One region of the Streptosporangium sp. NPDC050148 genome, then DNA from elsewhere that is predicted to be linked to it. Evidence: riboswitches for the same ligand, from Rfam matches in the RefSeq annotation. Region 1 holds a riboswitch; each other region holds the start of a gene.
The links. Region 1 has a riboswitch for cyclic di-AMP ahead of ACZ6RT_RS18220 (coiled-coil domain-containing protein). Riboswitches for the same ligand answer to the same signal wherever they lie in the genome.

Region 2: another riboswitch for cyclic di-AMP. It lies ahead of ACZ6RT_RS12105 (C40 family peptidase); the one in region 1 lies ahead of ACZ6RT_RS18220 (coiled-coil domain-containing protein).
Region 3: another riboswitch for cyclic di-AMP. It lies ahead of ACZ6RT_RS10420 (hypothetical protein); the one in region 1 lies ahead of ACZ6RT_RS18220 (coiled-coil domain-containing protein).
Region 4: another riboswitch for cyclic di-AMP. It lies ahead of ACZ6RT_RS32295 (CHAP domain-containing protein); the one in region 1 lies ahead of ACZ6RT_RS18220 (coiled-coil domain-containing protein).

The regions. Positions count from the first base shown of each region.
Region 1 is NZ_JBVJIA010000014.1:177,071-184,136, forward strand. It holds gene ACZ6RT_RS18205 (glycoside hydrolase family 10 protein) at 1-735, shown strand, start outside; gene ACZ6RT_RS18210 (RNA ligase RtcB family protein) at 913-2,031, opposite strand; gene ACZ6RT_RS18215 (hypothetical protein) at 2,577-3,137, opposite strand; gene ACZ6RT_RS18220 (coiled-coil domain-containing protein) at 3,493-4,467, opposite strand; cyclic di-AMP (ydaO/yuaA leader) riboswitch at 4,471-4,607, opposite strand; gene galT (galactose-1-phosphate uridylyltransferase) at 4,679-5,758, opposite strand; gene ACZ6RT_RS18230 (DeoR/GlpR family DNA-binding transcription regulator) at 5,755-6,555, opposite strand; gene ACZ6RT_RS18235 (HD domain-containing protein) at 6,641-7,066, opposite strand, start outside.
Region 2 is NZ_JBVJIA010000008.1:278,364-285,429, forward strand. It holds gene ACZ6RT_RS12085 (ATP-dependent Clp protease ATP-binding subunit) at 1-723, opposite strand, end outside; gene ACZ6RT_RS12090 (Lsr2 family protein) at 1,002-1,334, opposite strand; gene ACZ6RT_RS12095 (RDD family protein) at 3,205-4,317, opposite strand; gene ACZ6RT_RS12100 (amino-acid N-acetyltransferase) at 4,534-5,196, opposite strand; cyclic di-AMP (ydaO/yuaA leader) riboswitch at 5,532-5,680, shown strand; gene ACZ6RT_RS12105 (C40 family peptidase) at 5,686-6,735, shown strand; gene ACZ6RT_RS12110 (helix-turn-helix domain-containing protein) at 6,840-7,040, opposite strand.
Region 3 is NZ_JBVJIA010000007.1:227,674-234,739, reverse strand. It holds gene ACZ6RT_RS10450 (DUF4032 domain-containing protein) at 1-563, shown strand, start outside; gene ACZ6RT_RS10445 (roadblock/LC7 domain-containing protein) at 707-1,096, shown strand; gene ACZ6RT_RS10440 (DUF4388 domain-containing protein) at 1,101-2,132, shown strand; gene ACZ6RT_RS10435 (roadblock/LC7 domain-containing protein) at 2,191-2,571, shown strand; gene ACZ6RT_RS10430 (hypothetical protein) at 2,595-2,966, shown strand; gene ACZ6RT_RS10425 (alpha/beta fold hydrolase) at 3,134-4,015, opposite strand; gene ACZ6RT_RS10420 (hypothetical protein) at 4,100-4,852, opposite strand; cyclic di-AMP (ydaO/yuaA leader) riboswitch at 5,110-5,255, opposite strand; gene ACZ6RT_RS10415 (DUF4253 domain-containing protein) at 5,475-6,251, opposite strand; gene ACZ6RT_RS10410 (sugar kinase) at 6,596-7,066, shown strand, end outside.
Region 4 is NZ_JBVJIA010000040.1:38,818-45,883, reverse strand. It holds gene ACZ6RT_RS32295 (CHAP domain-containing protein) at 426-1,142, opposite strand; cyclic di-AMP (ydaO/yuaA leader) riboswitch at 1,161-1,299, opposite strand; gene ACZ6RT_RS32290 (oxidoreductase) at 1,798-2,679, opposite strand; gene ACZ6RT_RS32285 (hypothetical protein) at 2,886-3,926, shown strand; gene ACZ6RT_RS32280 (DUF6716 putative glycosyltransferase) at 4,034-5,449, shown strand; gene ACZ6RT_RS32275 (DUF4331 family protein) at 5,556-6,596, shown strand; gene ACZ6RT_RS32270 (polysialyltransferase family glycosyltransferase) at 6,709-7,066, opposite strand, start outside.

The DNA of each region.
Region 1 (7,066 bases):
CAGGGCGTCTACAACATGGTCCGCGACTTCAAGGCCCGCGGCGTGCCGATCGACTGCGTGGGCCTGCAGGCGCACTTCAACAGCGGCAGCCCCTACAACAGCAACTTCCGCACCACCATCTCCAGCTTCGCCGCCCTGGGCGTCGACGTGCAGATCACCGAACTGGACATCCAGGGTGCCTCTCCCACGACCTACGCCAGCGTCACCAACGACTGCCTGGCCGTGCCGCGCTGCACCGGCATCACCGTCTGGGGCGTACGGGACCAGGACTCCTGGCGCTCGGGTGACACCCCGCTGCTGTTCAGCGGCAGCAACAAGAAGCCGGCCTACAACGCCGTGCTGGACGCCCTCAACGCCGCGGACCCGGACCCGGACCCCACCCCGACCCCGACCCCCACACCCACGCCCACCCCGACTCCGACCCCTGGTACGGGGGAGTGCTCGGCGACGATCGCGACGACCAACAGCTGGTCGGGCGGCTTCCAGTCGACCGTGACGGTCCGGGCGGGCAGCGCGCCGGTCAACGGGTGGACCGTGCGGTGGACCTGGCCCGGCGGGCAGAGCGTCAGCAGCCTGTGGAACGGCGAGGCGAGCGTGTCCGGCTCCACGGTGACGGTCCGTAACGCCCCCTACAACGCCACCATCGCGGCGGGCCAGTCGACCACCTTCGGCTTCACCGCCAACGGCACCGCGGCCACCCCGGCCGTGACCTGCAACAGCGCCACCGCGCGATGACCCCCGGCGCCGGGGCGGCCACGACCGCCGCCCCGGCGCCGTTCCGCCTGAAGGCGACCGGCCAGGCCGGGAACGGCCGTCACCGGAGCCGGCGCACCGTCAGGCGGCGCAGCGGCCGGGCCGGCGCCCAGGCGCACTCGGCCGGGCCGCGCCCGGCCGACAGGAGCAGGTGGACGCTCACCGCCGTCCTCGCTCGCGGCGCCGGTCCCGCCGGGGCGCGGGCCCGAGGTCGGCCGTCTTGTAGGTGACCAGGGGGATCGTGGCGGCCACGGGCGTGGCCAGGTCGTGGGCGACCAGGTCGGCGATCACCTGCTCGATGCGCTTGTAGGCCGTCGGCGCCTCCTCGAAGAGCAGCTGGCGGTCCCCGCACACCACCAGCGACCCCACCGGCGTGCGGCGCAGCTCCTCGACCGTGTGCTTGGCCCGGCCCCGGCGCAGGGCGTCCGCACGCGACATCTTGCGGCCCGCGCCGTGCGCGACGGAGTGCCCGGCGTCCGGCCCGGCGTGGGCGGCCACGAGGTAGGAGGGGGTGCCTCGCGTACCGGCGACGAGCACGTCGCACCCGTCGCCCGGCGCCGCCCCCTTGCGGTGCAGGTAGAGCCCGTCGCGGACCTCGACCAGGTTGTGGCACCGGTCGACGAGCGGCTCGGCGGGCTCGGCCCCCAGGGCGTGCGCGACCCGGGCGGCCAGCAGCCGCCGGTTGAGCGACCCCCAGCGGACGGCGTCGTCGTGCATCGCCAGGTAGGCGCCGGGGTCGGGGGCGGGGCCCGCGCCGTGGACCTCGGTGTGCGCCCGCAGGATCCGCTCGCCCAGCCCCCGGGAACCGCTGTGGACGACGAGGACCAGGTCGCCCTCGGCGAGTCCGAGACGGCTCGCGTGGCCCGGCTCGAAGACGGTCCCGATCCGGGCCAGCTCGACGAAGTGGTTGCCCCGGCCGACCGTCCCGAGGCCCTCGGCGTGACCGGCGGGGATGTCGCCCTTCACCACGGCCCAGGCCGGGTCGCCGGCGTCCCGCTCGGGGTCCAGCGCGCGATCGAGGTCGGGGAAGCGGGCGGCGAGCCTCTCGGGGACGGCGCGTTTCAGCCTGATGGGGAACACGGCGATGCCGCAGCCGATGTCGGAGCCCACCAGGAACGGGTACAGCACGGTGGAGGTCATGGCGGCCCCGATGGGGGCGCCCTTGCCGGGGTGCAGGTCCGGCATGGCGGCGACGTGCATCATGCCGTCGAGCGCGGCCACCTGGTGGCACTGCGCGAGGGCGTCGGACTCGATCCAGCTCGCGGGGGAGGCGAACACACTGACGGTGGCCGGACCCGGACCCGGACCCGGCTCCGGACCAGGGGCCGGACCCGGGGCCGCGGCGGGCGGCGGGGACTCCCGGGACTCCCGCCGGGAGGGCTGCTGGGAGGGCTGCTGGGACAAAAAGGCTCTCTTACCTTGGCGGGGGCATACGGGATGACGGCGTCGCGGAACGAGCCGGCGCCGTGACATGTCGGGATGACTGGGGGTGACAGGAGCGACAGGGGACCGTCCGTCAGAGCGTCATGGACACCACGTTCCCCGAGCCCGTTCCCCCGGGGCAAGCGGTTTTCGGCCGTACGGACACGTACGGGCCCGTATGTCCACCGGAGACCGTCGAACCGGGACCCCGCCGGATGCCCGCACGTGCACCGGCGGATCCGGCCTTCCGGTGGAGGCGATGCGGTACGAGCCGAGACGGCTCGCCGGCCCGGTCAGGTGAGGACCACCCTCTCACCACCGGTCGCCGAACCCGGCCCTACCGCGGTACCGGCTCGGTGAACGCCGCCCGTGCGGCATGCGGACGAGCCGGCCGTGGCGCGCTACCTCCCCGTGCCGGTCTGCGCGGGAGGTGTGGGCCAGCCCTTGCCGACGACGGTGAACCCGCCCCGCTCGACGGTGGCGAACGTCGCGGGAGCCGTACAGGGCTGCACCGTGCCGGTCGGTACCGACCAGTTCCAGCCGATCCGATCACGACCGCCGCCGGACCTGTCCGTCCCGCCGTCGTACACGCTGACCGCGACCCGGGTACCGACCGGGAACGAGGTGGAGGTGGTGATGACGGCGGTCACCGTCGCGACCGGGCCACCCGCCACGAGGCAGTCCACCTCCGCCTCGAATCCCCCGCCGTTGCCGTCGGCGAGGTAGTGGTCGACCTTGACGATGCCCTCGGCCTCCGTGAAGACGCCGCGTGCGGTGATGGTGAAGGTGATGTCGTCGTCGGCCGCCGGCTCGAAGTGGATCTTCGCCGTGCCGGACACGTGCCACCGGGGGTCCTTGCTCGTCGCGGGCGACGCGGCCGAGGCCGATGTACCGATCGTCGCGACCGTGGCCAGCGACAGGGCGACGGCGGTGACCCCTGCCCGGATCATTGCGGATCTCATGTCAACGGCTCCTTGAGGTGTGAGGGTGAGGCCTGCTCCGGCGATCCCGGAAAGGGTGCCGTGCCGCCATGCCTCAACCCTGCCGCCGGGCCCCGTCGGTTCCCATGTGCCGTTCGGCGGATCGACCCCCCGCACGCCGGGCCGAGCATCCCGGACGGGACATGGCCTACGGAGCCGGAATGTGCTATCACGCCGGTCCCGGGGTCACCCTGCGGGCGCTGCGCGCACCCGGCGCCTCCGGCGAGGACCGCACGAAACAGACGGTCGAAGACGCACGGGCGACGGGACGAAGTGCCCTGAACATGCCCCAAGAGGTGTAGGTGGCCGAGAAATCGCAGGTCAGTCCGTCGCAGCGCTAGTACATCGAGATGTGCGGATGGTCGAAGTGGTTGGCGGTGACGCCGCCGCGGTTGGACATGGCCCTCCAGCCGGAGCCGTGGTTGATGCGCTGGCGCCAGATCACGTACTTCACCCCGAGCCTGGCCTTGTTCTTGATGGCCCAGGCGGAGATCTCGTCACCGAGCCTGAGGTTGGCGGCCGTGGGCATCGTGCCGCCGGTGCTCATCATGAAGTCGCAGGCGCGGCCCAGCGGGTGCTCGCCGCCGTCGTTCGCGGCCCGGTAGCAGCCGACCGAGTACGGCAGGTCGAAGCGCCTCTTGATCGCCTCGCGCATGATCCGGGTCCGGTCGGTGATGTTGTCGGCGCCGGTGGGCAGCTGTGGGGCCCAGCTGCCGTCGGAGCGGCGGCCCGAACCGGTGGGGACCAGCTTGTCGAGCTTGTCCTTGATCTCCTCGATCAGGTCCTCGGCCTCCTCGCGCCGCTCCTGGACCTCCTTGGCCTCCTCGGCGATGTCGTCGGTGAGGCGGGCGGCGGTCTCGGCCGACCTCTTCCTGCGCTCCACGCTCTGGGCGAACCCCTGCAGGTGGGCGCTCTGCTCGGCGGTGAGCTGCTCCATCACCGCCGCGCCGCCGATGTCGTCGGCGAACAGCAGGGCGGGCAGGCCGCCGATGCTGCTCTGGTAGTGGAGCTGGACGATGGAGTCGACCTGCTTCTCGTTCTCGGCGTAGACCTCCTCGGCCCTGCGCAGGTTCTGCTTGGCCACGGCCTCGGCCTTCTCCGCCTTGTTGAGGGACTCGCGCTTGGCCGCGTAGGTCTCGATCAGCGCGTCGATCCTCTTGTTGAGCTTGACCAGGTCGGCGCGGAGCTCGGCCTCGGACGGTTTGGGGTCGGCGCTTCCCGCGGTGGGAGCGCCGAGGGTGAACGCGGCGATCGAGCCCACGCAGAGGACCAGAGCGGCATGGCGACGGAACGTGGGGGACGAGGCCGCCACGAACTCTCCTCTCCTTCCGCCTACCGGGTTAGCTGACGGGTTCGGGCTGGAGGATGCCCTTCCACCGAAGTGGTTTCACCCCAGGTGCGGTGGTTCCCCGGCTCCCGGGCGAGGCGCCTGGGATTAGGCATATCGGCTGCTACAGCCGATGTGGGAAGGATAGTAGTGGTAAACCCCAGGTCACGCGACCTCAAACGAGACCTATCGGTGATCAGCTCGTGACAATGGAGCGCAGTAGATGTGCTGTCTCCTCGGGCAGCACGTCGTTCACGAAGGCCCCCATGGCCGATTCCGATCCCGCGAGGTACTTCAGCTTGTTCGGCGCGCGGCGGATGCTGAACAGCTCCAGGTGCGCGTACGCCAGGTCCCGGCCGGTGTTGACCGGTGCCTGGTGCCAGGCCGCGATGTAGGGCATCGGCATGTCGAAGAGCCCGTCGAGACGGCGCAGCACGTCGGTGTAGAGCGGCCCGAACGCCGCCCGCTCGGCCGACTCCAGGCCGATCAGGTCGGGGACCCTCCGGTGCGGGTAGAGGTGGACCTCGACCGGCCAGCGCGCGGCGGCCGGGACGAACGCCGTCCAGTGCTCGTTGGAGGCCACCACCCGCACCCCGGCCTCCCGCTCGGAGGCGAGGACGTCGGCGAACAGGTCGCCCCCGGTGCGGTCCCGGTAGCGGCCGGCCGCCGCGAGGTTCAGCCTGGTGCGCGGGGTCACGTACGGGTAGGCGTAGATCTGCCCGTGCGGGTGGGCCAGGGTGATGCCGATCTCCGAGCCCCGGTTCTCGAAGCAGAACACCTGCTCCACCCCCGGCAGGGACGACAGCTCGGCCGTACGGTCGATCCAGGCCTCCATGACCAGCTCGACCTGCTCGGGCGACAGGCGGGAGAACGAGGAGTCGTGGTCGGAGGTGAAGCAGACCACCTCGCAGCGGCCGATCCCGGGCCGGACCTCGCTCAGCCCGCCCGGCTGCGGGTACTCGCCCGGCTGGGCCGAGAACGAGGGGAAGCGGTTCTCGAAGACCACCACGTCGTAGTCGGGGGAGGGGACCTCGGTGAGGTTGCCGGGACCGGACGGGCAGAGCGGGCACTCACTGGCCGGGGGCAGGAAGGTACGGCCCTGCCGGTGGCCGGCCACCGCGATCCACTCCTCGGTCAGCGGGTCGTAGCGCAGCTCGGAGGCGGCGGGCCGGGGCGGCAGGTCGCGCAGGTCGGCCGCACCCCTGTCCGCGTCGTCGCGCCGGTCGAAATAGAAAAGCTCCCGGCCGTCGGCCAGGTGGGTGGCGGTGCGTTTCATCGGGTGGCGGTCTCGCTCTCCTGCTGCGGTTCTGTGATGATCAGCTCGCCGACCGAGGCGGCGAGCTCCTCGCGTGCCTCGCCGGACAGGCCGGAGTCGGTGATCACGATGTGCGCCTGGGACAGCTCGGCGATCGTGCTGATGCCGACCGTTCCCCACTTGGTGTGGTCGGCGGTCACCACCAGGCGGCGGGCGGAGGCGACCAGTTCCCGGTCGGTCTCCGCCTCCAGCAGGTTGGGCGTGGTGAACCCGGCGCGGAGGCTCATCCCGTGCACGCCGAGGAAGAGGGTGTCGACGTGCAGGCCGCGGACCGCCGCGACCGCGACCGGGCCGACCAGCGCGTCGGAGGGGGTACGGACCCCGCCGGTCAGCACGACCGTGCGGTCGGCCCTGGGGGAGCGGTGGAAGACGTCGGCGATCCGGATCGAGTTGGTGATCACGGTCAACTCGGGCACGTCGACCACGTGGTGGGCGAGCGTCCAGGTCGTGGTGCCCGCGGAGAGCGCGATGGCGGTGGCGGGCCGGACGAGCCCGGCGGCGGTGCGGGCGATCGTCTCCTTCTCGGCCTGCTGGCGCACGGACTTGGCGGTGAAGCCCGGCTCCTCGGTCGAGCCCGGCCCGGCCACGGTGGCACCGCCGTGGACCTTCTCCACCAGCCCCCGCTCGGCGAGCACCTCCAGGTCGCGCCTGATCGTCATGTCGGAGACGCCGAGATCACGGACCAGGTCGGCGACCCTGACACCGCCGCTGCTGCGGACCCTCTCCAGGATCGCCTGCTGCCGCTGCTGGGCGAGCATCGTCACTCCCCTTAATTCACCAGATTCCACCAAATTACCACGCCGAGGGCCGAGAGGGGGTGTTGGAACATGGTGAACCGCCCGCTCACAACCGTTCGAGTTCCGCCTCGATGTTGGCCCGCGCCGCAGCCTCCGGCCCCTCGAGGCGGAAGATCGCCGGGAGGGCGAGCAGCGACCGCAGCACCGCGGCCCGCCCGGCCCTGAACGCCTCCTCGGGCACGAAGGCGTACTCCTCGCGCACGGCCGCGGTGTAGGCGGCGTAGACGTCCTCCGGCGCGCCCAGGATCGTCAGGTCGGCGTCGCAGAGCACGGCCCCGTCGGCGTCGTCCGGTGCGGGGTCGTGCGTGACGGTCAGCCTGACCAGCCGGGCGACCGTGGCCACCGCCTCGGGGGACAGGCCCGCCTCCGGCAGCGCGCGCTCGGCCAGCCGGGCGCTGCGCTCCTCGTTGTCGGCGTTGCGGGGGTCGTAGACGGCGTCGTGGAACCAGGCCGCCATCCGCACCAGGTCCGG
Region 2 (7,066 bases), on a different contig from region 1:
CTTGTCCTTGAGCGTCTCGGGCACCTCGCCCTTGACGATCTTCTGGGACAGGCCCTCGACGACGGCGGTCTTGCCGACGCCGGGCTCGCCCACCAGGACCGGGTTGTTCTTGGTCCTGCGGGACAGGACCTGCATGACCCGCTCGATCTCCTTCTCCCGGCCGATGACCGGGTCGAGCTTGCCCTCACGGGCGGCCTGGGTCAGGTTACGGCCGAACTGGTCCAGCACGAGGGAGGTCGACGGGGCGGCCTCGGTCGGGCCTCCCGCGGCGGCCGGCTCCTTGCCCTGGTAGCCGTGGAGCAGCTGGATGACCTGCTGCCGGACCCGGTTGAGGTCGGCACCCAGCTTCACCAGCACCTGGGCGGCGACGCCCTCGCCCTCACGGATGAGGCCGAGCAGGATGTGCTCGGTGCCGATGTAGTTGTGTCCCAGTTGCAGGGCCTCGCGGAGCGACAGCTCAAGGACCTTCTTGGCACGCGGGGTGAACGGAATGTGCCCCGACGGCGCAGACTGACCCTGGCCGATGATCTCCTCGACCTGCTGACGCACACCTTCAAGACTGATGCCGAGGCTCTCCAGAGCCTTGGCGGCAACGCCTTCACCTTCATGGATCAAGCCAAGAAGAATGTGCTCCGTACCGATGTAGTTGTGGTTGAGCATCCGGGCCTCTTCTTGGGCCAGGACGACAACCCGCCGTGCGCGGTCGGTGAACCTCTCGAACATCTCGTCGCTCCTCACAGAGCGGTCAGGCAGGTCCGGGATATCCGGGCCCTGTCATCCCGCATGGTAGCCCCGACCCGGCGACCGCTCTATGCAGAAGACGTTCCCCGAGAGCAGGGCGTTCACCCTCATCCAACTACTTACGGGGGGCGGGATGTTCCCGCTACGCCGCAAGCGAACGACGTTTGTCGGCTCCCCGAACGCATCATGCGGTCATGGCCGCCACCGGACCCCACCGTGACCGCCATAACCGCATGATTCACTCGACCGGCCGTGCCGGTCTAGTGAGCCCGCTCGTAGTCTTCGACGATCTTGGACGCGATCCGGCCGCGCTCGCTGACATTCATGCCGCGGGACTTGGCCCACGCCCGGATGTCGGCGCTCTTCTCGCGGGTGAGTGCCCGCGCCCCGCCCGCACGGCGGCGGCGGGCCGGCAGCGCGCCGGAACGACGGGCGCTCTGCACGAAAGGAGACAGGGAGTCCCTGAGCTTCTTGGCGTTAACGTCGCTCAGGTCAATCTCATAGCTGGTGCCGTCAATCGCGAAGGTGACGGTCTCGTCGGCCTCACCCCCATCGAGGTCGTCGATGAGAATCTCCTGGATCTGCTTGGCCATCTACACAATCCTTTCGCGGAGTATTGTTTCATTCGCAAGCCAAACATATACCCGCGACCCAAGAGCGGCAATTCCAGAAGCCTGGCGATTCTCACAGGGAACCGGGGCCCCCGGTGCGGCTCCGTGGTGGATCAGCTGTTCTGCGTCTCGGCCGGATCGGCCTGTTTTGCCTGGCGCCGACCGGCGGCTTCACTCCGAACCAACTTGACGACTCCGAAGATGAAGGCCCCGCCGACGACCGCCGGGGGTATCAACGCGGACAATACTGCGTACATTCGTCCTCGCTCCGCACCGTGGATGGGCTTTCTGGACCGGGAAAAGTGGCGGCGACCCCGGGCACGGGTGCGTGCCCGATCGGTCCGGAACCGCTCACGGATGACCATAGCGCCACCGACCGGCGACATGCGTCTCAGGGGCGCCACGCCCGTCGGTCTCCAGCCTAATGCTTCTCTCCAGCCGCCTTACCGGTTGCACCCGTAAAGCCGTCAAGAAAAACAGCCGGGGAGATCAAGTGATCATCGTCGTCTCCGGAATACCCGGCCGCGCGGGCGTTCCGGCCGTCACACCACCCCCTCCCTCACGGGGAAGTCCCTGCTCAGAAGGCATCCCGGCAGGAACGGCGCCCCGCCGGTATCCCGGGATCCGCAACGGACGGGTTCATCACGGGAATGCCCGCCGCCGGCGGAACACCGGGCGGAGAGCCTCCCGCCTCATGGCCCGGCCGGAGCCGATGCGACGCGAGCGCTTGTAACAAGACGGATCTTCAGTGCTTTCTTGCCTGGAGTATGACTCACTCCGACCGGCCGCACATAGTCGTAGACCGTATAACCACCAAAGGCGAGCCCCCCTCGCGCAACCCCGGCAAGACCGCGCCCCCCCGTTCCGGATCCCTAAGAAGGCCTTCATCGGTCGCCCCGAACACACCGTGAAGACGAACGGGAGAAAGCCGTGAGCACCGCGCAGGACACTCCTGGCGGGCGGAAGCGGCCATTCGGTGAGTGGTGGGCTAACTCCCGACGGCGGACGATCCGGCCATTGAGGGGCCATAGCGGTACGAGGACATCGGTGGCGCCGAGGGCGGATATTTTCCTGGACCGGGCCAAGGGACGGTCATAAGTCGTCCCGCGTCCGGGAGTAAATGGGTTCGCGTGTCCACGGCGTCCCGCCCGGCCCGGCCGTTAGGGCTCCTCGGGGTTCTCGTTTTCCGGCCCCGACGAAGCCGAGTGCGTCAAGACGCGCCTGTGAAGGCGAGTGCATCAAGGCGTGTGCGTGAAATCCCGCGCGTGTGGACGCGTGAGAACGGGCGTGGGAAGGCCGCGCGTCAGGGTCCGTGGAGGACGCCGTGGGGACTGGACGACGCCATGGGGACGAGGAGGTCCGCGGGAAGGCCCACGCGCCTGAAGGCCCGGGGGGCGGAAGGCTCGGGGCAGGAGGCCCGGGGGCGGGGTCGCGGCGAGGGCTCATGGAGGACGCCGCGCGTGCTGGAGGCCGGGTGCGAAGCCGTACGCGAGAGGGCGGCGGGAGGCGCGTGTGCGGGAGCCGGGGGCGGGGGCGCCGGGGGCCGGGGCGAGGCCGGCGTCCCGAGGGCCGTGCCTTGAGGGGCGGGCCTTGAGGGGCGGGCTCGAAAGGCCGCCTCCGAGGGTCGCTTTCGAAGGGCCGGACCGGAAGGGCCGCTTTCGGAGGACCGGGCCGGAAGGGGCTCGCGTCAGGAACCTCGCGTCAGGGATCACGGGGTCCGGGGTCCGGGGTCGCGGGGTCGGGATCGCGTCGCGTCGCGTCGACGCCCCTGGTGTCGCGGGACGCGCACGAAGGCCCTCGCACGAAGAACGGGACCGGCGGTCGAACCACCGGTCCCGTCTCTTCGGGGGAACTACTTGATCTTCACGACGACCGTGTCGGCCACCTTGTCGTGCAGAGCCTGGTGCAGGGGCTGGTCCCAGAGCAGCCACAGGACGTTCAGGAGGGAGAAGATGCGCACGATCCAGTTCAGGAACGGCACCCAGGACAGGAACTGCGGGCCGAAGAACACGCCGGCCCGCTTGAGCGCGACGGCGTTGCTGAGCCCGCCCGGCGGCACGACGTTGCCCACGGGCACGATCTTGATGCCCATGACCATCTTGCCGACGGTCTGCCCGCTCCTGGTCGTCATGAAGAACTCGTAGGCGAAGTACAGCGCCGCTGCGAGCAGGGACGTGAGCAGGGTGGCGAGGAAGAAGCCGCCTCCCGCGTCCAGGGTCCCGGTCGTGCTGTCGAAGCTGGGGGACGTGACGATGACGGCGGCCAGCACGGCGCTGATGATGAACGTCGGGATCCCCAGGATGATCCCGTCGATGAGCCGTGCCACCAGACGCTGCCACCACTCGGCGAGCGGCGCCGGAGCGCCGGGAACGCCGCCGTAGGGCTGTCCGTAGCCCTGCTGGCCGTACGCCGGCTGACCGTAGCCCTGCTGGCCGTAGTCCGGCTGCTGGCCGTACCCGCCCTGCTGACCGTAGCCCTGCTGACCGTAGTCGGGCTGCTGGCCGTACCCGGGCTGGGACGACTGCTGCCCGTAGCCCTGCTGGCCGTAGCCGGGCTGCTGGCCGTAGTCCGGCTGCTGTCCGTAGCCACCGGTCGCGCCCTGCTGGCCGTAACCCGGCTGGCCGTAGCCACCCGTGCCGCCCTGCTGGCCGTAGCCGGGCTGCTGGCCGTAGTCCGGCTGCTGCCCGTACCCGCCGGTGCCGCCCTGCTGGCCGTAGCCGGGCTGGCCGTAGCCGCCCGTGCCGCCGGTGCCGCCCTGCTGACCGTAGCCCGGCTGCTCGTGGGAGGACTGGCCGTAGCCGGGCTGCTGCCCGTACCCGCCGGTCGAGCCCTGCTGGCCGTACCCCTGCTGCTGGCCGTAGCCCTGCTGGCCGTAACCGGGCTGCTGCCCGTAGCCCTGCTGGCCGTAGCCCTGGGCCTGTCCAGGACCGGTGTTCGGCTGTGAGGCCTCCGACCGATATCCCACGACCGTTATGTCGGGGTCGAGTTCACCAGCGGCTCGACCCGCGTTGTGCTGTCCGTATTCAGGCTGCCCCGACGGTGTGCGATCGCGGTCGGGATCATCCTGTGGATACGGCGGCTGTCCGGTGCTCACCGCGTCACCTCACTTAGACTGCGCATGTGGCAGATGTCAGACTCACATGCTTGCTGCAGCACAAGGTATCGACATAGGCAACAACAGTCACCTTTCCGTTGTGTCAGCTCTAAAGTCACTCACGTCGGGCTCACGTGTCAGATGCAGCAGCATCCGCGTATTGCCCAGGGTGTTGGGCTTGACGTGCTCCAGATCCAGGAACTCCGCGACGCCCTCGTCGTAGGAGGCGAGAAGTTCGGCGTACACCTCCGGGGCGACGGGGGTGCCCTGGATCTCCAGGAACCCGTGCCGGGCGAAGAAGTCCACCTCGAAGGTCAGGCAGAAGACGCGGCGCAGGCCGAGTTCGACGGCGGTGCGCAGCAGCGCGGAGACGATGCGGTGACCGATCCCCGCCCCCCGGCGGGCGGGGTCGACGGCGACGGTGCGGATCTCGGCCAGGTCCTCCCACAGGACGTGCAGCGCCCCGCAGCCGACCACCTCCCCGTGCTCGTCGGTGGCGACCCAGAACTCCTGGACGTCCTCGTACAGGGTGACGGTGGCCTTCTCCAGCAGGCGAGGTCCCGCGCCGCCGTAGGTGTCGACCAGGCGCCGGATGGCGCGGACGTCCGGGGTGCGGGCACGCCGGACGGTGACGCCGGCCGCCTCCGGCGGCCCCTCCCGCTCCGTGCCGGTCCGGGATTCACCACCGCTTCCTGCCTCGGCGGGGGCGCGCACGACCGGCGCCGGAGACTGTTCCGCAACCTGCTCCATGACCGATCAGCGTACGTCCTCGCCGTCCCCCCATTACGGCTCACCCCTAACTCGCGCACCACCCCCCTCTCATGACCCTTGGTAGTCCCATTACCACGCTGGGCATCGGGAGTCGAAGTGTGTCGCATTTCATCTTCGGTACGGTCCCGGAGCTGGGCGGACCCCCTCGGGCCCGATGAACCCCTGGGCAAAGGGCCCGTAAAGGCCTCAGTGATCATTTTGAGATGTGATCCGTCCGTGACATTTCAGTTGCGAAACCTCTACTGAATTCGAAGTTCTGGTTGAGCAGGAACCAGGGGTGGACTAATCTCCGTCCTCGATGTCAGAGATGTGAAAAGCCTGACCCGCCGAATCTCCCGCAGGGAGAACCGGGGACCCACCCGAGTCCCCCGGGGTGAATCCGAGTGCCACCGGCGCACCCGGTAGGGCTGCCCTCCGGCCCGAACCCGTCAGCTAACCCGGTAGGCGGCCGAGGAGAGGAGTCCATTGGTGAAGCGCACGCGCGACCGCGGAGGAGACCAGGCGGGTGGCGACGCCCACCGTCCACGACGCGCGCCGCGAGGGCTCCGCCACCGCATGGTGGTGATCGGCCTGGCGTTCGCCACCCTCACCCTGGGCACCCCGCTGGTCGCGGCCTCCGCCGACCCCGAGCCCAGCCTCAAGCAACTGGCCGCGCAGGCCGAGAAGCTGCACAACGAGATCGAGACGCTCGCCGAGCAGTACAACGGCGAGCGGGTCAAGCTCAAGCAGGCGCAGCGTGCCGCGGAGAGCGCCAAGAAGACCCTGGCCACCAGCGAGTCCGAGCTGGCGGCGCGGCGGACCAAGGCCGCCCTGCTGGCACAGAGCAGCTACATGTCGGGCGGCCTGAACGCCGGGCTCACCCTCACCCAGACGTCCGACCCCGACAACTTCCTCGACCAGGCCACCACCAGCTACGCCCTGCAGCAGCAGCAGAGCGAGGAGGTCGCCCAGGTGGGCCGGGCGATCGAGGCCGCGGAGCGGGCGCAGGCCGGTGCCAAGGCCAGGACCTCCGAGGTCAAGAAGCTGCTGACGGAGATCGGCGCCAAGCGCGCCAAGATCGAGCGGCTGGTCGCGCGGGTGGAGAGCGACCTGTTCAAGGAGGTACGCGCCCAGGCCATCGGCAACCGTGGCGCCCGGGTGAAGGTCGACGCGCCCATCGTGGGCAGCGGCAAGGGGGCCGAGGCCGCCCGCTGGGCGCTGACCCAGCAGCTCAAGCCGTACGTCTGGGGCGCCGAGGGGCCCGACTCCTTCGACTGCTCCGGGCTGGTCATGTGGGCCTACCAGAAGGTCGGGATCAGCCTGCCGCACTACACCGGGGACCAGTGGACCGCGGGCACGCGCGTCTCCCGGAGCGAGCTGCGCCCGGGCGATCTCGTCTTCTTCTACAGCGACCTGCACCACGTCGGGATCTACATCGGCGCGGGCCTGATGGTCCACGCCCCCCGGACCGGTGACGTCATCCACATCACCACGATCGACAACCGGCCCTTCGTGGGAGGCGTGCGCATCGCCGGCTGACCGCCACCACCCGTTCGACGCGTCCCGCGCCCACCCGGCGCGGGATCGAGCCTCGGCCGAGGACGGACGGGCGGAGCGGGCGGCTGAATCCGGGCGGCGGCCGGCTAGATCAGGCGGCGGCGGGCCGCCCAGGCCACGGCCTCGATCGCCGTGGCGACGCCGATGCGGTCGCAGATGCCCCTGAGCCTGCGCCTGACGGTCCGGCCGCTGATGTCGAGCCTGCGGCCCACCCTGTCGACGGTGACGCCCTTGGCGAGCTCAGCCAGCAGCACGAGGTCGTCGGCGCTGAGACCGATATCGCCCATGCCCAGGGGGCTGTCGCCATGGCGCG
Region 3 (7,066 bases), on a different contig from region 1:
ACTCCATCTGCGAGCGCTACCACCGCCTGTGGGGCGAGCTGACCTCCGACGACATCATCGAGGAGGTCGACTGGCACATGATCGACCAGCGGATCCGGCGGCTGAACTCGCTGGGCTTCGACGTCGCCGAGATGATGGTCCGCCGCAAGGCCGGCACCGGCCGCCTGATCGTCCGGCCCAAGGTGGTGGACGCCGGGCACCACCAGCGCAGGCTGCTCCGGCTCACCGGCCTGGACGTGGAGGAGAACCAGGCCAGGCGGCTGCTGAACGACCTCGACTCCTTCCGGGTCTCGGTCGGCCTGCGCCACGAGGACGAGGCGATCGTGGCCCACCGCTGGCTGGCCGAGGTCTTCCAGCCCACGGTGGAGGCCGTGCCGCAGGAGCTGCGGGGCAAGCTGGAGCCGGCCCAGTTCTTCCACGAGGTGCTCGACCACCGCTGGTACATGTCGGAGGAGGCCGGGGCCGATGTCGGGCTGCCCGCCGCGGTGGATTCCTATGTGAAGAACATTCTTGTTTTCAAGCCGGACGAAAAGGCTCTCATCACCGACGATTTGGAGGATTGATTCCACCCGGAGTGTGTCTTTTCCCACCCGGTTAATGAATCGTATGTCTTTTCCGGCCATATCAACTGATGAGCCGGAGTATTCCCCGTGCTTTTCCCTACGCTGTCCGGGCGATGCGTGACATCACCGGCGAGGGAGAGCACGTGCTCGGAATCGAAGACTGCCTGACCGAGGTGATGGCCATCCCCGGTGCCCTGGACGCGATCCTCATCGACCAGACCAGCGGGACGGCCGTGGCGGCCGGCGGCGCGAGCCGTCACACCGGCGTGGAGGGCGTGGAGAGGTCGGCCGCGGGACTGAACGAGACCCTGCGCGCGACGCTGGACGGGCTGGCCGTCGTCTCCCCCGGCGGCACGGTCCGGATCGACGACATGATGGTGACCACCGACGGCGGCCACCACGTGCTGAGGCCGCTGGAGACGCCCTTCGACGGCCCGCTCGTCATCTACGTCCGGCTCGACCGGGACCGCTCGAACCTCGCGCTGGCCCGGCACCGGCTCCAGGTGCTCTCCGGCCGTCTGACATCGACGTGAGCCCGTGCCGAGCGTCGAGAGCGTCCGCAGTACCTCCGGTACCCCTACCGGTACCCCCAGCGCCCGCAGTGCCCAGGGGGTCCTCGGCGTCCTCGACGGGCTCGCCGCCGACCGCGCCACCGGCTCGCTCCGCCTCGGCCGGGCGGGGGTCCTCTACCTCACCGACGGACGGGTCACCTACGCCCAGAGCGCGGCGGCCCCCCGGCTGGAGGACCTGCTCGTCACCGGCGCCGGGGTCCCCGCCGGGCTCCTGCGCAGCGTCAGGCGCGCCGCCGCGGCCGAGCTGCGGGAGGGGACGGCCCGCGGCCCTCTGGTCTCCGGTGGAGAGCGGCTGGTCGAGCAGGGCCTGCTGACCAGGGGCGAGCTGGAGTTCTGCGTGCTGAGCGCGGTGCTCGACGCCGCGTACTTCCTGCTGGGGACGACCACGGGCAGGCCGCGGTTCCGGCCCGGGGAGCGGCACTGGCTGGGGCCGCAGTGGCACGTCGACGTGACCGGCCTGCTTCGGGAGTGCGAGCGGAGGAGGGAACGGTTGGAACGGACCTGGCCGTCGGCGGAGCTGGACACGCTCCCGGTCGTCCCGCTGCGGCGCATCGGCGCCCAGCGGGTGATGCTGAGCCCGTTGCAGTGGGAGGTGCTGGTCGGCGCGGACCGCACCGCGACCCCGGCCGAGCTGGCCCGCAGGCTGGGCCGCCCCGCCTACTCGGTGCTGCTGGCCGTACGGCAGCTCGCCTCCTCGGGACTGCTCCAGAGACCGGCCTCGACTCCCGCTCCCCCTCCGGCCCCGCCTCCGGCCCCGGGCGCCGCTCCGGGTCCGGGTTCGGCTCCGGGGTCGGGGTCGGGGTCGGGGTCGGGCGAGGTTCCCGGCGAGCCCGACGCGCGGGATTCGCTGCCCAGGCGGGCCAGGGGCGCCACGGACATCCCGCACGCCCCGGCGGGTTCCACGCGGACGGCGGAGTGGCTGCCCAGGGCGAACGGGGACCCGGCCGACGTGAACCTGCTCATCCGGCTCAGGAACGCATTGGAGGCACTGACATGAGCCCGGTTCGATGCCGATAAGGCTGCGGACACCGAAGCTGATCGGAAGGAGGGTGCCGGTGGAACTGCGTGAGCAGGTACGCCGTGAGATGGCGCTGCTGCGCGAGCGCATCCCCGACGTCGACGGGAGCATCGCGAGCAGCGTCGACGGCCTGACCATAGCGAGCGACCTGGACGACGAGACCGAGCAGACCGGCGCGCTCTCCTCCGCGTTGCTGGCCCTGAGCCGTCGGATGACGGGCATGACCGGCAAGGGCGGCTTCGAGGAGACGCTGATCTCCGGCACCAACGGCCACGCGGCCCTCTACGCCGCCGGCCCCACGATCGTCCTCACAGTGCTGGCGCGCCCGGGGACCAACCTCGGGCTGCTCAGGCTGGAGGGCAGGAAGACGGCGGCCCGGCTGGCCGCCATCACCTCGCGTACGTCGATATCCCAGTGAACATCCAGTGAGCGGAGGCAGGAATGGGCAACATGGACATCTCTCTCAAGGAGATGATGGCGATCGACGGCGCCATCGGCGCGGTGATCGTCGACTACGGCAGCGGGATGGCGCTGGGCGCGCTCGGCGGTTCCAAGGACCTCGACCTTCAGGTGGCCGCGGCCGGCAACACCGAGGTCGTCAAGGCCAAGATGCGGACCATGGACTCGCTCGGCCTCAAGGACGGCATCGAGGACATCCTCATCACGCTCGGTACGCAGTACCACGTGATCCGCCCGCTCACCGGCCGGAACGGCAAGGGTCTCTTCATGTACCTGGCCCTCGACCGGAACCGGTCCAACCTGGCGCTCGCCCGGCACACCCTCCGGAGCATCGAGGAGAAGATCGAGGTCTGAACCTCCCGGCGCGTCCCGGATCCGCGTCCCGGGCGCACGTCCCGGCGGTCCGGGTTGCGGCGGTCCGTGTTCCCGGAGCCCGTGTGCCGGCGGGTCGTTCGTCGACGGGTCGTCCGTCGGCGGCCGGGCCCCGGGGCGTACGGTCCCGGGCCCGGGACGCCGGGTCCTCAGCGTGCCGCGGCGGCGGCCTGGTCGGCGGAGCCGGTGAGCTCCTCGATCGCGTCGGCGAAGGCCGTCCAGAGTTCGCGGGGCAGGTCGTGGCCCATGCCGGGGAAGGTGAGCAGGCGCGCGCCGGGGATCGCCTCGGCCGTGGCGATCCCCCCGGAGACCGGGACGAGCTGGTCGTCCTCCCCGTGCAGGACGAGGGCCGGCACCGTCAGCTTCGCCAGCAGCGGGGCGCGGTCCTCGGAGGCCATGATCGCGGCCAGTTGCCTGGCGGTGCCCGGCGGGTCGTAGGCCCTGTCGTAGCTAAGGGCGGCGACCCTCGCGATCCGCTCGCGGTCGGCCGGGTAACCGGGTGAGCCGATGACGTCCCAGGTCGCGACGGCCCGCCGGATCGCCGCCTCGCGGTCGGGCGAGGGCGGCGACATGAGCGCGGCCATCGCGGCCTCGGTCGGGGGCGCCGCCCGCGGGCTGGGGGTGGACATGATCGAGGTGAGGCTGCGCACCCGGTGCGGGTGGCGGATCGCCAGCGACTGCGCGATCATCCCGCCCATCGAGACGCCCACCACGTGCGCGGAGTCCAGGCCGAGTGCCTCCAGCAGCCCCGCGGCGTCGTCGGCCATGTCGCCGACCAGGTAGGGGACCCGGCCGTTCCAGCCGGGTCCGGGTGCTCCGGCCTCGTGCAGGTGGGTGCTCTCACCGACGTCACGGTTGTCGAAACGCACCACGTGGTGCCCGCGCCCGGCGAGCAGCCCGCAGAAGTCCTCGTCCCAGTGGATCATCTGGGAACCGAGTCCCATGATCAACAGGAGCGGGCGGTCCTCGGGGGAGCCGAAGGTGTCGTAGGCGATCTCGATGCCGTTCGCCCGGGTTCGCAGAGTCGTCATGGCACTCCTACCGTGTTGATCCTGCGAAACAGAATGCCATTCTGTAGAGGATCCGGCACCGGCGGGGCCGGTCGCGACGACCGGCTACCAGACGACGGCGCCCGGCTCCCGCACGCTCAGCCCGGCCGCGGAGAGGGCTTCGGCCATGACCTTGGGCTTGGCCGACATCGGCGCGGCGCTCACCTGCTCGGTCCCGGTGACCTTCTTCGGCCGTCCGGACTTGGCCAGCACGGTCTTGGGCGGATCGGCCGGGTTGGGGTCCTTGCGGCCCCAGGCACCGGTGGAGAAGGCCACGGGGTGGTTCTTCCTGCCCACGCCGTCGCCCCACCGGGTGATCACGTACTCGACGTCGATGTGACCCATGCCACCGTTGCCGTCCACACCGAGCGTGCCGGCGTTGAAGGTGCCGCCGGTCAGGTCGGCGAAGGTCTTGGCGTCGATGTCGAGCATGATGCCGCGATTGGAGGGCACCCCGGGGCCGCGGTCGCCGACGAAGAACTTGGCCCGCTTGCCCTTGTAGAGGATGTAGCCCTCGGTGAGCAGCGGCCAGCTCGGGCTGGCGATCATGCCCTTCTGCATCGGCTTGCCACTGGCCGGCAGGCCGGTGTCCCCGGCGCGGCCGGAGGAGTCGTCCCAGAAGTAGGAGGCGCGGGTGGATCCGTGGAGCAGGACGGCCTCGACGCCGTCCTCGGGGCCGCTCACCGCGGAGGTGGTGGCGGCGGCGAGGGACGGAGAGGCGGGGAGTGCGGAGGCGACGCCCGCGGAGGCGAGCACGCTCACCCCGACGAGGGCGGCGGCGGCCAGGCGGTTCTTGTGCATGCCAAAGAAGAGGCTCATGGGGGAAAGGCTCTTTCGCGAGGGAACGGGGCTACCGCGTGCGACACGCCGAAAAGGGGCGCACGGGCGAGGGCGCGCTGTCGGAAAAAATGCGTAACCGGACGAACCAGTCGTTACGCAGAGCGCTGCCTGGAAATGCCGCGATCAGGCGCGGCGCGAAAGGTACGGGGGATGGGGGACGGGGGGCAGGGGAAGGTTCAGGTGGTCGGCGCGGACAGGGGGTGCACCGACGCGGTGACGCGGTCATCCATGAGGGGGTCTCCTCTCCATCTCGTCTACCGGGTTAGCTGACGGGTTCGGGCGGTGGAGTTGCCCTACCGCCGCATGAGCGGCGGATTCACCCCGGAAAATGGGTCCCCGGTTCCCGCGGCATCCGGCCTGCGGGATTCGACGTCGGGCGGTCGCTCCCTCTTGTGAAGGGCAGGTCACCGGCCGATAACAGGGGACACTACCCACGAGAACCAGACAAAGCAAAGCAAAGACCACGAAAACCCCAGAAGATCTACCTTGTTGGCAAAAAGTCCTCTAAAGCACTCAACATCCGGGATTGTTCGGACGGGCGTCTCGCGGCCCCACAGGCCCGCCCGCTACGGGGATCGCGGCCCCCCGGCCCCGGGACGGCTCAGTCCCACCAGAACGACCAGGCGTTCCTGCCCTTGATCTGCTCTGCGTAGTCGATGAGGGTCCCCGCGCCCTGGATGATGCTGTCGGGGCAGAACGTCCAGTGCTCCGCGGCGACCTGCAGGGCGTGCTCGAAGGTCGTCGGCGGGGCCGCCACGCTGACGTCGAGGGTGTTGAACCCCATCCCGACCACCCGCACCCCGAACCTGTCCTCCCAGCTGCGCACGACGGCCGCGAGCGGGACCATCCACTCGTTGTGGTTCAGCGCGCCCTGCCAGCCCATGACGGCCAGGGCGTCGGCACCGCGGTCGACCGCGACGAGCCCGAGCGGCGTCCTGCGCTCGGCCACCATCCCCGCGTACCAGTCCGCGACCACCCCGGGGTCGGCGGCGAGCCTGCCCGCGGGGGCCGGGCCGGGGCACTCCGGGCCGAAGGGGTCGAGCAGTTCGAGCTGGTCGACGTGGGCCCTGGCGATCCAGTCGGACCACACCTCGGCCATGAACGCCTCGACGTGGTAGTTGTCGATCTCGGCCGCCGCGTCCGGGGCGATCTGACCGGCCGACCAGGGCTGGACGGAGTCCTCCAGCAGCACCGGCCACAGCCCCGACCGCTCGTGCTCGGCCCGCAGCCGCGCCCAGTACTCCCCCGAGACCGTCACCTCGCTGAGCCAGAAGGCCGGACGGTGACGGATCGCGAGCTGAGCGTAACCGGGGTCGGGCCAGACCAGCTCACCCGGCGGCAGGTCCACCGAGAGCCTCCTGCCCTCACCTCCGCTCATCCCGCGAGCTCCGTCGGCTCCGTCGGCGAACAACTGGCGCAGAACGGGCGGAAGCTTCCCCTGCTCGCAATCGTTCATCTCTACCGATCCGATCCTGACCACGGATCAATTTTGGCCTGTCAAGCACCCCGAGGGACAGTTGTGCCCTGGACCGAGCAAAAATTAGAGGAAGATCCATGCCGCTCGACGGCCGTCCGGTAGGGGACGTTATGCTGCTCGATGGCCGCGAGAAAGCGCTATCCACTCCCTTGACCTGGTATTCGGCGTACCGGATCATCCCGGGAGGACCGGCGGGCGGCCGGGTACGACCGATCACCGACCCCGCTGCGTGAGGAGCCCCTTCCATGACCGACCTGGTCACGCTCGGCGAGAGCATGGCACTGTTCAGCGCGCGGCGCACCGGCCCGCTCAGGCACGCCCGCGACTTCGGGCTGGGCGTGGGGGGCGCGGAGTCGAACGTGGCCATCGGCGTCTCCCGGCTCGGCGGGCGCTCGGCCTGGATCGGCAGGGTCGGCGACGACGAGTTCGGGGAACTGCTCCGCTCGACGCTGGCGGGCGAGGGCGTCGACGTACGGGGGATGCGGGTCGACCCGGACGCGCCCACCGGCCTGATGATCAAGAGCAGGCGCACGGCCGAGGTGGTGGACGTGCGCTACTACCGCTCGGCGAGCGCCGGATCCCGGCTCTGCCCGGCCGACCTGGACACCTCGATGATCCGTTCGGCCCGCGTGCTGCACGTCACCGGCATCACCCCGGCCCTGTCGGCCTCCGCCGCCGAGGCGGTCCGGGCCGCGATCGCCGAGGCCCGCGACGCG
Region 4 (7,066 bases), on a different contig from region 1:
GCCGCCTCGTGACGGCACGCTGCGGCACACGACGGCCCGCGGCGGCCCGTGGCGGGGCCGGGCGGTGATCGTGCCCGGCGCGCGGCCGCACGCGCGCGGGACGGCATCCGCACGGGAGACACGGAGGACGCGGGGACGCCGGAGACGCGAGGACGCCGGAGACGCAGAGACGCCGGAGATGCAGGGACGCCGGAGACGCCGGCCCGTACGCGATCGGAGCCCTCGTGCGGGACGGGCGGGCGCCGGAGGTATGACGAGGCCCGTCTCCCGGCCTGGCCGGGACGACGGGCGGATGGACGGGGGTGTGAAGGGGGAAGGGGGGAGGGGGTGCGAGGGGTCTGACACGTACCCTGACAGGGTCCTGGCGCGGACCCCGTCGCGTGAGTCCGTGAGCCGCGTGAGTCGCGGTGCCGGCCGGGGCCGGATCAGCCGGCGTAGACCGGGTAGCCGAAGCCGGCGACCTCGGACATGGGCCGGACGAGCTGCTCGACGTTACCGTTGCCGGTGTTGCCCTCGATCGTGGTGATCGTGCCGTCGCCGTTGTCGTGCTTCACGAAGCCGACGTGGTCGATGCCGTCGATGCTCTTGCCGCCCTCCCAGTCGAAGTAGACGACGGCGCCGGGGGTGGGGGTGGTGCCCCAGTGGCCGTTCTGCGCGAACCACTTGGCGTGGGTGACGGTGTAGGCGTCCCAGCCCATCGTGGGCCGGATGCCCGCCATCTCGCCGACCCAGGACACGAACATCGCGCACCAGGGGGCGTTGGCGTAGCCGTAGATGTTGCCTCCGTCGCGGGCGGCGGTCTCCTGGGCGCGGGGGGAGGACATGTACCACTGGTGGAACTTGGTCCCGCCGCCCATGGAGTTCTCGCGGACGCCGATCTGCTGGGCGGCCAGGTTCAGCACCTGCGCGGCCGTGACCTTGGGAAGCCGCTGGGCCACGACCTCCAGGGGGGTCCTGGCGGACCCGGAGTCCGAGGAGACCTCGGCGGTCTTGGTGTCGGCGGGCGGGGTGTTCAGCGCGCCGTGGCCGTCGGCCTGGGCGGCGGGGCCCATGACTCCCGCGGTCAGTGCGATGGAGGCGCCGAGGGCGATTCGTGCCAGGCGGGGGATGATGGGGGTGGGGGTGGAGCGGTGCTCGGTCATATGGGGGTTCGACTCCTTGCGTCGCTTCCATTCCGCCTACCGGGTTAGCTGACGGGTTCGGGCTGGGAAGTGCCCTACGACGCACGTATGCGTTGATTCACCCCAGGAACGTGGTTCCCCGGTTCCGCAGACCTCGCGGATTCGGCGGCCGTGCTCACCGGGGGCGGAGGGGGTCCGCCCAGGTAAGACGCGGTCGGGCAATGTGACGGCAATGCTCAGACCTTGGTAGACCCAGACATTTGCCATGAACGGGATGAACCTACGTCATCCGGTCAGACGATTACAAGCAGGACACATTGCCTTCTCATGGTGATAGGGCCTGGTCAGAGGGGTAGAGGATGCCGTTCCGCGCCCCCGGGAGGGGAGTGGATCACCCTCCCCGCGGGTCGTCCCATGCCCTCGCCGTCGCCCGGACCTCTTCGGGGCGGTGACTGGAAAGCCCGGTGTCCCCGGCGATCCGGAGATCGGGTCCGCGTCCGCCCGCCGTCCGGCCCGGTGGTCACGGGACGGGAAGGGCCGGTCCCCGGGCGACTCTTTACCTACCGCCTTTGTCGAACTGGCCTTCGATGGTAAAAACTGCGGGGGAGGCGGACGATCTTTCCTAAAGTCTTCTCAAAACCTCCTCAATGCCCTGTTCAAGCGGGGAGGCGGCCCCTCACGGCAGCCGCCGGGTCTCCCCGAACCGCACGCCGGTCATCTCCTCCGACACCTCCCACAGCCGCGCCGCCACCTCCGGGTCGGTCGCCCGGGCCGAGGGGCGCAGCACCTTCGGCCCTGGGCCGATGTACTGCCCGCCCGTGACCTCGGGGGAGGTGGCGGCGTACAGGGACGGCAGGGCGCCCTTGGTGGCCGGTTGCAGCACCAGGCGCATCAGGGCGTTGAGGGGGCGGGTCAGCACGCCCGTCTTCAGGATCCCGGTCGCGGTGGTGCCCGGGTGGGTCGCCAGGCTGAGCAGGGTCGCCCCCGAGGCGTCGGCGCGGCGCTGCAGCTCCAGGGTGAACAGCAGGTTGGCCAGCTTGGAACGGCCGTAGGAGGAGAACCTGCCGTACCGGCGTTCGAGGCCCAGGTCGTCGAAGTCGATCGTCCCGACGGAGTGCGCGTCGCTGGAGACCGTGACCACCCGGGCCGCCGGGGCGGCCAGCAGGCGCGGCATCAGCAGGCCGGTCAGCGCGAAGTGCCCCAGGTGGTTGACGCCGAACTGGGTCTCGAAGCCGTCGGCGGTCGTCCCCCGGGGCATCGGCCCCACCCCGGCGTTGTTGATCAGCAGGTCCAGCGGCTCGCGGACGGTCTCGGCGAAGGCGCGCACCGACCGCAGGTCGGCCAGGTCGAGCGCCCCCGCCTCCACCCGGGCCCCCGGCACCTCGGCCCTGACGGCCTCCAGCGCGGCCCTGCCCCGCCCGGGGTCACGGGCGGCCAGCACGACCCGGGCGCCGTGCCTGGCCAGCTCCAGCGCCGTCGGCAGGCCGATGCCCCCGCTGGCCCCGGTGACGACGGCCGTGCGGCCGGTCAGGTCGGGAACGTCCTCGGCCGTCCACATGGCTCGCCCCTCTCCGGTCCCGCACGGCCCTGCGACCCGCGCGGCCGACCCGCCGGTGCCCGGCGTGGATCTTCAGGTACGGGCAGTGTACGGAACGGCCAGGCGCCCCGCGCGAAGCCACGCAAGATCACAAGTTGGCGCGCGTGGTCCGCTGTTCACCCGCAGTTCCCGGACCGGTAAGGCCACCGGGTTACGGTGTGGCGGTCGTGAACGGGTCATCGCCCGGCGTGGAGGACGGCCGAGACCACGCGCGGGAGCAGGGTTCGGCCGTCGCCTGGGTGGAGTCTCCGCTGCAGATGCTCTGCGCCGTGGAGGCCCATCACGCGGGGCTGCTCGGCCCCCGCGGCCACCTCGTGCCCAGGGCGGGCCTGCGCCCCCTGGCGGTGACGGGACGCGAGCTGAGACGCCTGGGGCTGCCCGAGGGCCTCGAACTCGCCGAGGCCCGCCCGGACATGCCCCGGCCGCCCCGGGGACGCACCTGGGCGCTGGGCGACGCCTTCTCCGGCAAGGTCCAGTTCCGCTGGCTCACCGCCTCCCCCGGCCGGGTCGTGATCGTCGACGACGGCCTGGCCACGATCAGGCTCCTGGAGCTGATCACCGGCAGGCCCGGCACGCCCCTGCTGCGGGCACGCGGCGGGGCCGGGCGGCTCAGGACCGTCCTGGGCGTGGCGGCCGGACTGCGGCTGCGCGCCGCCGCCCGTTCCGGCCGGCTCTCGATCTTCACCGCGCTGCCCGTCGCCCCCGACCTGGCGAAGGCCGTACGGGCCAGGGGGATCGAGCTGGTCACCCACGACTTCGCCTGGCTGCGCTCGCAGCCGCTGCGCAGGCCCCGCCCGCAGGAGCGGACCGTGGTCCTGGGCACCTCGCTGGTCCGCAACGGCCTGATCCACCGGGAGCACTACTTCACCTGGCTGGCCGGGCTGGGCGCGGACGGGCCGGTGGCCTACTTCCCGCACCGCCGCGAGGACCCGGGCGACCTGGCCCGGGTCGCCGAGCAGCGCGGGATCACCGTCTACGACGGCGGCATCCCCGCGGAGCTGACGCTGCGCGGCCTGGCCGCCGAGCAGCGGGTGCTGAGCCTGCCGTCGACCGCGGTCACCTCCCTGCGGATCCTGCTCTCGGCGCGGGGCGTGGCCGTGCGGACGGTGGACGTGCCCGACGAGTGGTGGACGGCCGAGGCGGCGCCCTCGCTCCGCTCCCACCTGTCGATGTTCGCCCATCACGACACCGGGGTCGCCGGACCATGAGCCGCCCGCCCGGGCCCGGGAGCCATCGGGCCGTGACGCGATGACACCGTGACGCCACGATCCCCGCGGCCCGGAGCCCGGGGATCGGCCACCCGCGAGCGCCTGCGGTGCCGCGTTCCCTGTCCACGTACGACACCGGGGGAGACACCCCCGGCTGGAGGTTCTCGTTGAAGGTCCTGGCCGTGGCCGACTCCGACTCCTACCTGAAGTGGGCGGCCTGCCTGCTGCGGGGGCTGCCCTCGGGCTGCACGACGGAGCTGGCGGTGATCCGCACCCCGATCGTGCCGTCCCCGGCGCAGATCCAGGCAGCCGTCGCGGGGTCGGCGGCCGAGCCGCCCGTGCTCTCGGCCCGCGCGCTGCGCCGGGCCGCCGAACGGTTCAGGCCCGACGTGGTACTGGTGGCCTGCACCGGGCCGGTGGTGGACGTGCTGGTCGCCGAGGTGCTGGCCGGGCTGCGGCCCCGGCCGGTGTTCGCGTCGGGACTGCCCGGCATCTCCATTCCCGCCACCGAGAAGGCGTGGCTGTTCCGCAGCGGGTGCGAGCTGTTCGTGCTGCACAGCGGCCGGGAGGTCGAGGAGTTCTCGGCGATCGGCCGGGCGCTGGGCGGGGGCGGCCAGGTCGGCCTGGCCCGGCTGCCGTTCCTGCACGGCACCGGTGGCGCACCCGGCGGGGGAGCCGTCGCGGGAACCGGAACCGTCGCGGGAACCGGAATCGGAACCAGGACCGGGACCAGGACCGAGACCGGAACCGGGGCCGGGGCCGCAATCGAGGCCGGGGCAGGGGCCGTGATCGGGACGGGTGCCGCCGTGCGGCCCGCCGTCGTCGGCCCGCGCGACCGGGTGGTGTTCGCCACCCAGGCCAAGGTGCCCAGGCGCAGGGAGGAGCGCGAGAGCGTCCTGCTGGCCCTGGCCGAGCTGGCCCGGCACCGGCCGGACCTGGACGTCGTCGTCAAGCTCCGCGCCCTGGACACCGAACGCCAGACCCACAACGAGCGCTACCACTACATGGGCCTGTGGCGGTCGCTGGTCGAGCAGGGCCGGGTGCGGGACGACGCCGTACGGTTCGCCACGGGCCCCATGCACGAGCACCTGGCCTGCGCGGCCGGGTTCGTCACCGTCAGCTCGACCGCCGCGCTGGAGGCCATCGCCGGCAAGGTGCCGCTGCTGGTGCTCTCCGACTTCGGTGTGAACGCCGAGATGATCAACCTGGTCTTCGAGGACAGCGGGCTGCTGGGCACCCTCGACGACCTGGCCGCCGGGCGCTTCCTGGACCCGGACGACGCCTGGTGCAGGGCCAACTACTTCCATCCGGGCGCCGACGACGACTGGATCTCGCGCATGGTCTCCCTGGTCGGCCAGGCCCGCTCGGGACGGCTCGTCCCGGCCCGCTCCCTGCTGGACGGCCCCCAGTACGCCGCCGCCCGCCGCCGCGCCCGGATGCGCGTGGAGGTCCCGCCGAACGTGCTGCGCGCCGGGTACCGGGCCAAGCGCCGGATGCGCCGCTACCTGCGGGCCCTGCGGTGAACCCCGTACAGGCTTGAGCCGATTTTGAACGTCCGCGCTCGTGTCGTCCGCGCCGAAAACGGTGAGGGTCCCTGAGGAGAAACCGGCGGAATCCAAAGGCGGGCCCATGTCGCACCATCTCGACTCCGAGCAGGCCCGCCAGGACGGCCGGCTCGACATCACCGACCACTACGTCTTCCGCGGCGAGACCGGGACCGTCTTCGTCCTCGACGTGAACAGCTCCCTGTCGGGGTCCGGCACGCGGCCGGGGTTCCATCCGGAGGCCCGCTACGAGTTCAAGATCCACCTGGACGGCTCGGCGGCCGAGGAGCTCACCTACCGGGTGGCGTTCGGCGAGCCCGCCCCGTCCGGTGAGCAGGGCCTCACCCTCCACGTCCTGACCGGCCACGGCGCCCGCGACGACAGGGCGGCGGGCGAGCTCCTCGCCGAGGGCCGGACCGGTGAGACCGTCTCCGGCCCGGACGGCCTGCGGCTGTGGGCCGGGCGGGCCCTCGACCCGTTCTACGTCGATCTCGCCCAGGTCCGCGCGGTCAACCTCGCGGTCAGGAACGGCGCCCGGGTCGAGACGCCGGGCTGGGAGCCGGGCGCGGCCAAGAACAGCTTCTCCGGCTCGACCGTCCACTCGATCGTGCTGGAGGTGGCCGACCGGGACCCGCGCCTTGGCACCGACCGGCGCATCGGGGTCTGGGCCACCACGAAGCTGGCCACCGACGCGGGCGGCTGGTGGCAGGTGAACCGGGAGGGCCGCCCGATGATGTGGCCGATCTTCCGTCCCGACGACGGCGAGCGGGCCGGTGCGGCGAACCGGGTCCACCCCGCCGACGAGATGGGGGCCGAGAGCGAGAACATCGCGCGCCTCGTGGCCGCGGTCGCCGCGGCGAACGGCGCCCCGGGCGACCCGGTCGCCTACGGCAGGTCCGTGGCCCATCACCTGCTCCCCGACCTGCTGCCCTACCGGACGGGCACCCCGGCCGCCTTCGGGTTCGCCGGGCACAACGGCCGTGGCCTCGCGGACAACGCCGCCGAGGTCATGTTCTCCCTGGTGCTGAACGCGGCGACGAGCACCGGGCTGACCCCCGGGGAGTTCGCGGACACGCGCGCCGACCGCTTCCCGTACGTCGCGGCCGAGCCGGCCGGCACCGGCTGACCCGCCCCGGCCCCCGCCCTCCCGTCCCGGAGACCTGAACCCTGGAGACCGGAACCCGGGAGGTCGGGACCCGGGAGGCCGGAATCCGGGAGGTGGATCGGAATCCGGGAGATCAGGACGGGAACGCCCTCGACAGACGGCCCCGGAGCCTGCCCAGCGGAGACCTTCCCCGCCGCGCGGTGCCCGGGGCGGAGGGCAGCAGGTCCAGGGAGGCCAGCCGCCGGTTCTTGAAGTAACGGGCCGAGCCGTACGCCCGCAGGTAGGTGGCGGCCGTCTCGCGCAGGCCCGGGTAGGCCTCGCTCTGCATGCAGTACCCGACCGCGCCGACCAGCGCGGGAAGGTCCACGGCCGGTGGGTTCTCCAGCGAGCCGTCCACCGACAGGCGCGGCAGCAGCGCGTCGGTGATCGTCACCGGGATCCGGTTGCTGTTCTCGTACGGGATGAGCCGCTCCAGGACCGACTCGCCGCCC